DNA from 2 places in the Psychrobacillus sp. FSL K6-1464 genome. Region 1 is predicted to be linked to the other one. Evidence: riboswitches for the same ligand, from Rfam matches in the RefSeq annotation. Region 1 holds a riboswitch; the other holds the start of a gene.
The links. A riboswitch is a leader RNA that binds a small molecule or an ion and turns the genes downstream of it on or off. The one in region 1 is predicted to bind lysine.
Positions count from the first base shown of each region.

Region 2: another riboswitch for lysine. It lies ahead of MKX39_RS13225 (Na+/H+ antiporter NhaC family protein); the one in region 1 lies ahead of dapA (4-hydroxy-tetrahydrodipicolinate synthase).

Region 1 covers NZ_JBBOOP010000001.1:2,976,073-2,980,578, reverse strand. Annotated here, with positions in the region: gene dapA (4-hydroxy-tetrahydrodipicolinate synthase) at 294-1,181, opposite strand; lysine riboswitch at 1,415-1,594, opposite strand; gene MKX39_RS15180 (DHH family phosphoesterase) at 1,905-3,092, shown strand; gene MKX39_RS15175 (LLM class flavin-dependent oxidoreductase) at 3,322-4,386, shown strand.
Region 2 covers NZ_JBBOOP010000001.1:2,604,372-2,608,877, reverse strand. Annotated here, with positions in the region: gene MKX39_RS13235 (bifunctional metallophosphatase/5'-nucleotidase) at 1-1,111, shown strand, start outside; gene yunB (sporulation protein YunB) at 1,154-1,924, shown strand; lysine riboswitch at 1,973-2,155, shown strand; gene MKX39_RS13225 (Na+/H+ antiporter NhaC family protein) at 2,520-4,079, shown strand; gene lipA (lipoyl synthase) at 4,188-4,506, shown strand, end outside.

The DNA of each region.
Region 1 (4,506 bases):
CGAATTCCAGCAGTTGGAATTCGCTCTTTTTAGTTTAGTCATAAGAAATGGTGCAATTCATTTCATTCCTCAACATCCTGAAAGGATGATTAGAAGTGGAAATATATCCTGTTGCGGCAGTAAATCATGGCAGTCCGCGAGTAATCAGAGAGGGAGCGCGAGTATTCCATTCTTCTCCGCGAGTAAGCATTGGTCGATAGCGAGTATTCACCCATCGACCGCGAGTATATGATCTTTCATGACCACGAATTAAAGGTAAAAGAGCGAATTCCAGTAGTTGGAATTCGCTCTTTTTAAGACTTTACGCCTTCTGGTAGTGTAGTTAATACTTCCTTTAAAGTAGTATGCTCCTCAGCATTTAAAGGAACCATAGGTAGGCGAACTCCACCCACTGGAACACCTTTTAAATTCAATGCTGTTTTAACAGGTGTAGGATTTGGAGCTGCAAATAATGCTTTCATGACAGGCAATAGTCTGCGATGATCCATTGCAGCTTCTCTTACATGGCCATTATTGAACTTTGCGATCATTGCTTGCATTTCATTTCCTATAATATGCGAGGCTACAGAAATAACACCCGTTCCACCAATTGATAGTACCGGAATTGTTAAACCGTCATCACCACTATACAGCGAAAAGTCCTCACGAGTATTACTAATAATCTCAGACATAGTGTCCAAATTGCCGCCCGCTTCTTTGATAGCAACGATATTCGGAATCTCAGAAAGTCGGATGACAGTATCTAATGACATGTTGACCACGCTTCGACCTGGAATATTGTATAGCATAATCGGCAATGATGTTGTTGCAGCAATTGTTTGGAAGTGTTGGTACAAGCCTTCTTGAGATGGTTTGTTATAATAAGGAACAACAAGCATAATACCATCGACACCAGCATCAGTAGCCTGTTTTGTTAAATTGATAGAAGCTTTTGTGCTATATGAGCCGGTTCCAGCAATAACTGGCACTCTACCATTCACAACTTCAACTGTAAATTTAAACAGCTGTACTTTTTCTTCATCAGTTAACGTCGGAGACTCTCCGGTTGTTCCAGACACAACCAAACCTTGTGTTCCATTGGAGATTAAGTAATTTATTAAGTTTCTTGTAGCTGGAAAATCTATATCCTCATTATGATCAAAAGGAGTAACCATAGCCGTTAATATTTGTCCGAAATTCATAACTTCTCCACATCCTATAATTTATTATTAAAAATTCAGGGAGAAGGGCTTCATCAATTACACTTCGGTGTAATTGCGTCCAGATTTTGAATTGCGCTAGCGCAATTAACCCCAAAGTCTGTGACATCCACCGGAGGCTTAACTTGAGATTTGTTTGGTAGTCAAGTTAAGTAAACGCGAAAAAGCAACAACGAGGGCTCGTTGTTGCAGTAGAAATAGAGTAATATTTCTGTGCGTAAGATAGCCCTCCATATAGTCTCCTATATGACAATTCAGTGTTTATTCAACAGCTGAACCAGCTTCAAGAAAAATGAGATTCTATCGACTTCGGCAAATTCCCCTTTCCACAAATGTCCTAGGATCTCATTATCCTCTAATTGTGTACTAATGGTTTTTGCGCCTCTATCCTTACTTCAAATATAATTGAAATAAGAGAATATTTAATTATTAAAATAATACATGACTTTTAATACTATTGCAACAGTTTACCTGTAAAATAAATATTAAGTAGTAAAATCCGTCAAAGTTGATCTTCACTCCAGGTGCACGCTTTCCGCGGATATGGCTTCACTCCTCGTCACTGGAGTCGCCACCTTGCGCTACAATCAACGGAGTCCAATTTTATATTGATATAAGTAATTTGAAATTGACCCAAATAACTTTTAAATTAGTTTATTAATAAGTTTCGTATGTAAAAACCATACTATATAAGAGGTGAAGAGAATGTATAAATTATTGTCCCATAATGATTTAGATGGTGTCGGATGTGGTATTTTAGCAAAGCTAGCATTTGGTGAGAATGTAAAGGTGCGCTATAATTCGATTTCATCTCTTAATCGGGAGATTGAATATTTTTTAGAAAATGATGAACCTGATACATTTTTATTCGTAACGGATTTGACGCCGAACGGGGATAATGAAAAAAGATTAAATGATTTTTACAATGCAAATGGGAAGGTACAACTAATCGATCATCATAAATCAGCGTTGCACTTTAATGATTATGAATGGGGATATATATTAGTGGAAGATCAGGAAGGCAAATTAACTTCTGCCACATCCTTATTATATGAGTATCTTGTATCCAACAAATTATTGGAACCAACTGCTGCAGTAACAGAATTTGTAGAATTAGTTAGACAGTATGATACATGGGAATGGGAAAAGAACGGGAATCATCAGGCACATTCCCTAAACTCATTGTTCTATTTAATATCTATGGAAGAATTTGAAGAAAAAATAATGGAACGACTTCGTACGAGTGACCATTTTGATTTTGATGAATTTGAAAAGAAAATATTGAAAATGGAATCTGAGAAGATTGATCGCTATATTCGTCGCAAGAAAAGAGAGATTGTACAGGCAAAAGTGGGAGACCATATTGCTGGGGTGGTCTATGCAGAAACGTATCATTCGGAGTTAGGTAATGAACTTGGCAAAGAGTTTCCACATCTCGATTACATCGCAATTGTAATCATGGGAGGAAAAAGAATTTCTCTTCGTACAATTTATGATCATGTCGATGTTTCTGAAGTTGCTGGACAGTTCGGCGGCGGAGGACATCAAAAAGCATCAGGATGTACTTTAACGGAGGAAGCATATAAGTTATTTGTTTTGGACACTTTCCATCTGTCCTCAATACCAGAAGATGCAAAAAGAAATCAGTATAATTTGAAACAATCGGCTTTCGGTTCGTTTTATAAAAATAGGAATAATGACACGTTCATCTTATATTCTAAAAATGATCAAGATTGGATTCTCGAAAAAAATAAAATCGAATTAGAAGAAACCTTTACAAGCTTTGAAGATGGCGAGCGTTTCTTAAAGAGAAACTATGAGGCAGCTTTAGTAAGGGATGATCTGTTTGTCGACTATTTAATGAGTGAAGTGAAGAAGAGAGAGGACGCATGAAGACAGTGGTTACTGAGTTTTACTGGCGTTCACTCTACTGAATACTAGCGGATGGTTCTAACATACTCGTTCTCGAGTTATTTTTACCCGTGAAACAGAATATCTTTCCAAAAACCTCTTTCTCCAATGAAACTGATAAATTGAATATAAATAGGATAATAAGGTATCATTAAGGCCGAAAGCATCCTTATATAAACAATTGAACGCAATAATGATTGGGGGAATATTAGTGGAAATTGGTATAACAACGTTTGTGGAAACCACTCCAGATGTAAAAACTGGAAAAGTCATTAGCCATGCGGAGCGTATTCGTGAGGTTGTGGAAGAAATAGTATTAGCAGATGAAGTTGGGCTAGATGTATTCGGTGTAGGAGAACATCATCGCAAGGATTATGCGGCTTCCGCGCCCGCTGTTCTTCTGGCTGCAGCTGCGTCAAGGACGAAGAGTATAAGACTTACTAGTGCTGTAACAGTACTTTCATCGGATGATCCAGTGCGAGTATTTGAGGAATTTTCTACATTAGACGCTATTTCCAATGGTCGAGCAGAGATTATGGCAGGGCGTGGTTCCTTTATCGAATCTTTCCCACTCTTTGGATATGATTTAAAGGATTATGATGAATTGTATGAAGAAAAGTTAGATTTACTCTTAAAAATACGTGAGTCTGAAATGGTTTCATGGAGTGGTAAGCATCGAGCTGCGATTCAGAATCGTGGGGTTTATCCACGTCCCGTACAAGACCCACTTCCCGTTTGGATTGCGAGCGGTGGAACACCGCAATCTGTTGCTCGAGCTGGATTCCTTGGATTGCCACTAGTGTTGGCAATTATCGGAGGTAGCCCACTCCAGTTTGAGCCACTCGTGAAACTGTATAAGAAAGCCGCGACTCAAGCAGGACATGATTTATCGAAGTTAACGGTTGCATCGCACTCTCACGGGTTTGTGGCAGAATCTACGGATATTGCAGTAGAAAAATTTTTCCCACCAACACAGCAAGCAATGAACGTTATAGGAAGAGAGCGCGGATGGGGTCCGTATACTCGTTCTACATTCGATGATGCACGTAGCTTGGAAGGTGCTTTATACGTTGGAGATGTGAAGACAGTAGCTGAAAAGATTATTTTCTTACGTAAAAATGTGGGTATTACTCGCTTTATGCTGCATGTACCAGTTGGATCAATGCCTCATGAAGACGTGATGAAAGCAATTGAACTACTTGGCAAAGAAGTGGCACCAATTGTTCGTGCAGAAATAGATAGATGGGAATCAGCTGGTGAAGTTGAAAGTAATTAATTTATTTCTGCGTATCAGTTTATAAAGAAGATAAAAAAGGGGACGATTTTCGTTCTCTTTTTTTTGTTTTTGCTATTATGAAGCAGCGGTTTGACTCATAGAAATAGAAAGAGGAATAAT
Region 2 (4,506 bases), 370 kb from region 1:
TGAAGAATTAGAAACGTTGTACATAGATGCTAATTTTGAAGTGATTGTCTCCAATTTCACGGAGTTAGGAGGAAATATTCCTTCTTGGGTATTACCCCACAAAATACATGTAACACCAACTGGTATACGGATTGGCATTGTTGCGGCAACTGCTGACTATGGTATTTACTATGAAAAATTGGGATGGCAAATTCAAGAGCCGATTACCCGACTGAAAGAGGTATGTAATACACTTCGTCCGCAAGTAGATGTTCTTATTTGTATGTCACATTTAGGGAAATCACTTGATGAAATACTATCTTTGGAAATACCACAAATTGATGTGATATTGGGTTCACATACACATCACACGTTTGAAAAAGGTAAAGTAATTGGGAACACGTTGCAAGCTGCTACCGGTAAATTCGGTATGAATGTCGGACTTGTCACGTTGGAATTTGATCATGTAGCAAAAGTTATCCAATCGAAGAAGGCAGTTTTATTTCCTACGGAAGCACTACCAGTTCCACTATATTCAAACGATTTACAGACTGCTTGGGAAAATGAAGGAATAGCGGAGATGTCTAATATTGCTTTTTATAATTCTTTTTTATTGAAGAAGGATTGGTTTAAGGAATCGGATCTATCCCGCTTTTTCGGAAAAGCACTTCTAGCTTTTACAAAAGCGGATTGTGCCATGTTTCCAGCGGGGATATTCTTAAAGGATCTTCAACAGGGGCCGATTACTGCAAGAGATCTACATCAATGTTTGCCTCATCCGATAAATCCTTGTGTTATTACATTAACCGGTGCAGAACTACTAGAAGTTATCCGAACAGGGAAAAATGAAAAATGGCCAACGCTTGAAGTAAAAGGGTTAGGGTTCAGAGGTAAATACCTTGGGGTCATATTATATGAACAGCTAATAGAGTTAGAAAGTGGTATAGTTCTAGTAAATGAATCTCCTATTGAACTAGAAAAAGTATATACATTGGCAACTTTAGATATGTTTACATTTGGTTACTTTTATCCGTCTTTAAAATTTGCTCCCAAACAGTATTTTATGCCAGAAATGATTCGAGATATTGTGAAATGGTATGGACAGCTTGAAAAAAGTGAATATGAGTCATGAAAATCCTCTTTCTTACATAAGTAGTAATTAGGGGGATTGTTTTTGTTCTATAGAAAGAAGAAAAAACGATTGACTTTCTTTACTAATCAGCGGAAATTAGCCATTTTTTTAGTTTGTTTTATGTTGTCAGTGGGAGGCCTCATCTATTATATTAATAAACAATTGACAGCTACCTATTTGGAATATGCAGAAGTACAAACAACAAAAATAGCATCCATGGTAATAAATAAAGCAATTAACTCAAGAATTTCAAATACGCTCGATGTAAATGACATAATCGAAGAGGTGCCATCAGACAGTACTACAATGGTAACAACTCGATTTAATACAGAAATTATAAATCGTATACTATCTGATACAAATCAGTTAGTTCAGTCTCATTTGGAGCAGGCTGAGCAGGGGAACTTTTCTAGCCTACCGTATTTAGATGACATCGAGTACGATAAACAAACGATGGAGGATCAGGGGGGAGTTGTATTCTTCGTTCCGATTGGGCAAGCGACGAATATCCCCATCATAGGTAACTTAGGCCCTAAAATTCCTATACGCTTTCACGTTATCGGAAATGTTCAATCGAATGTAGTTCCTTCTATTACTAAGTTTGGAATAAACAATGCTTATGTGGAGGTTAATATCCACATTACGGTAAATGTACAAATAATAGTTCCTCTGGCAAGTAAGATGAGTACGGTGGAACAGAGTATACCTGTGGCAATGGGAATCGTGCAAGGCCAGGTTCCTTACATTTACACAGGAGGAGACGGGGACGCTGCTCCATCAATTGAAGTACCATTGCCATTACCTGAAAAATAAAAATCCTTAAGAATATTGTTTTTACTGCTATACTAGTGGAAATGAATAAGAATAGGTAGAGGCCGCATAACAAAAGAGTAGTTTACAGGAGAATGACAACTGTGATTGTAAACGAAAGGAAGTTATGCCGAAATTAGATGTTGACCGTCAAGTCAAATCTAGTTGGGGTTATTTTGAACAAAAATAACACTGTCATTTATACATATGTATAAATGGAGAGCTACAAAGTATAAAATTTTCGCTTGAAATTTTATCTAAAAGCCAACCTATATTTATATTAGGTTGGCTTTTTTATATTCTAAGGCATAATGCACTTGTTCATTCATCTTCATTAGTGTCGTCAGCTCATAACTCATCGAGTCTTGGGGTATATAAGATGTAGATCATGCAGTCGTTGCGATAGGATGTCGCGAATTTAGACTGCCTACATTGGAGTAGGCGCATACGCATTTCATACTGTCTAGCTTCAGCGCCTAGCCCCTCGAGTCGTTTCAGTCTGACGGTTAAGGCAAAGTACGCCTTTACAGTCAGGCTTCCAACGCTAGTCGGGGCTTACATAGGCGCTTATGCATTTCATTATTAGGAGGAAATTATGATGGAAAATACGATTTTTTCAATTTTACCCCCATTACTAGCGATTGTAATGGTACTTGTTACGAAAAGAGTTTTACTATCACTAGGAGTCGGGATTGTTTCAGCGGCTTTGTTAGTAGAAAGCTTTTCGCCGATTGATTCATTGATCATTCTTTGGGATTCCTTTATCACGTCATTTTGGGATAATGGATTGAATATGTATAATATTTATATATTATTGTTTATATTGTTGCTTGGGGTGGTTACTGCGATTGTTAGTCTGTCAGGAGGAAGTACTGCATTTGCTGCATGGGCAGTTAAACGTATTAAAACAAATCGCGGATCTAAACTCCTTACAGCTTTTTTAGGTATTATTATTTTCGTAGACGATTATTTTAATGCACTTGCTGTAGGACAGATTGCTCGTCCAATTACTGACACTCATCGTGTTTCTCGTGCAAAGCTAGCTTATTTTATCGATTCTACATCTGCACCTGTTTGTGTAGTTTCTCCCGTTTCTAGCTGGGGTGCATTTCTAATAAGTCAGCTAGGTGTTATCTTTGCTACTCATGCCGTAACAGACTACACTCCACTGCAAGCGTTTATGTTAATGGCACCGATGAATTTCTATGTCATTGCTGCGCTTGCAATGGTATTTTTTACAGCATGGACAGACAATGATTTAGGTGAGATGAAAAAACATGAAACACTTGCAAGAGAAACTGGTGTCCTTTTTGATCCAAATAAATCAAATCCAGGTGATTTACAAGGTAATTTCCCGGAAAATAATTTTGGTAAAGTAAAGGATCTAATCCTTCCGATTGTATCATTAATAGTAGTAACTCTTTTTGCAATGTTTTGGACAGGCTATCAGGCTTCAGGAAAAGTAATGGACATATTTGTTATTTTTGAAAATACAGATGTTCCGCTCTCTCTATTTATAGGTGGGATGGTATCGAGTATTTTAGCTGTACTATTGTATACGCGTCAATTCAAGAAAAACAAAGATGCTAATTTGGGCTTACTGGGGAAAGGAATTATTTCTGGTATAAATTCAATGTTACCTGCTATTTGCATTTTAATATTTGCTTGGTCCCTTTCATTTTTAATAACAGCTTTAGGAACTGGTGAGTATTTAGCTCATCTCGTTACAGATAATAATATTCCGGCAGGGGTTATTCCAGTCTTACTGTTTGTTTTAACAGCTTTTATGGCTTTCGCAACTGGATCTTCGTGGGGATCATTTGGGATACTATTACCAATTGGTGCAAGTATCATCATGGTAGTAGAGCCAGAGTTATTACTCCCTGTTTTAGCGGCCGTTTTAGCGGGAGCTGTTTTTGGAGACCATTGTTCGCCTATTTCAGACACTACAATTATGTCAGCGACTGGTGCAGGAGTTAATGTAATCGATCACGTAATGACTCAGTTACCATATGCCATTATTAGTGCAGTCATTGCTGCAATTGGCTATTTAGTATTAGGTCTTACAGGTTCTGTTATGTTTGGCTTTATAACAGTAGTGGTCATCCTTATCCTATTTTTCACGATTTGGAATTTTAAGAGTAAGAGGGTAGCTTAGTTGTTTTAAAATTGGTTGTCTTTGGTATTTGTATGGTTGTTTGCAATTAAATAATATGTTACATTGACAACAGTGTAGTTAGTTTATTTAGAATGGGGTCGGGATGAAATGACATCGTGTAAACCAACGAAAACAGAGTACCAAAGAAAACCAGAATGGCTAAAAATTAAGTTAAATACGAATGATGAATACAAGGGTCTTAAAAAGCTGATGCGTGAAAATAATTTAAATACAGTATGTGAGGAAGCAAAATGTCCAAATATACATGAGTGCTGGGGTTCACGTAGAACAGCTACATTTATGATTTTAGGAGCTATTTGCACACGTGCTTGCCGTTTTTGTGCTGTAAAAACTGGCTTACCTAATGAGTTAGATTTGGCAGAACCAGAAAGAGTTGCAGATTCGGTTGTAGTTATGAATTTAAAAC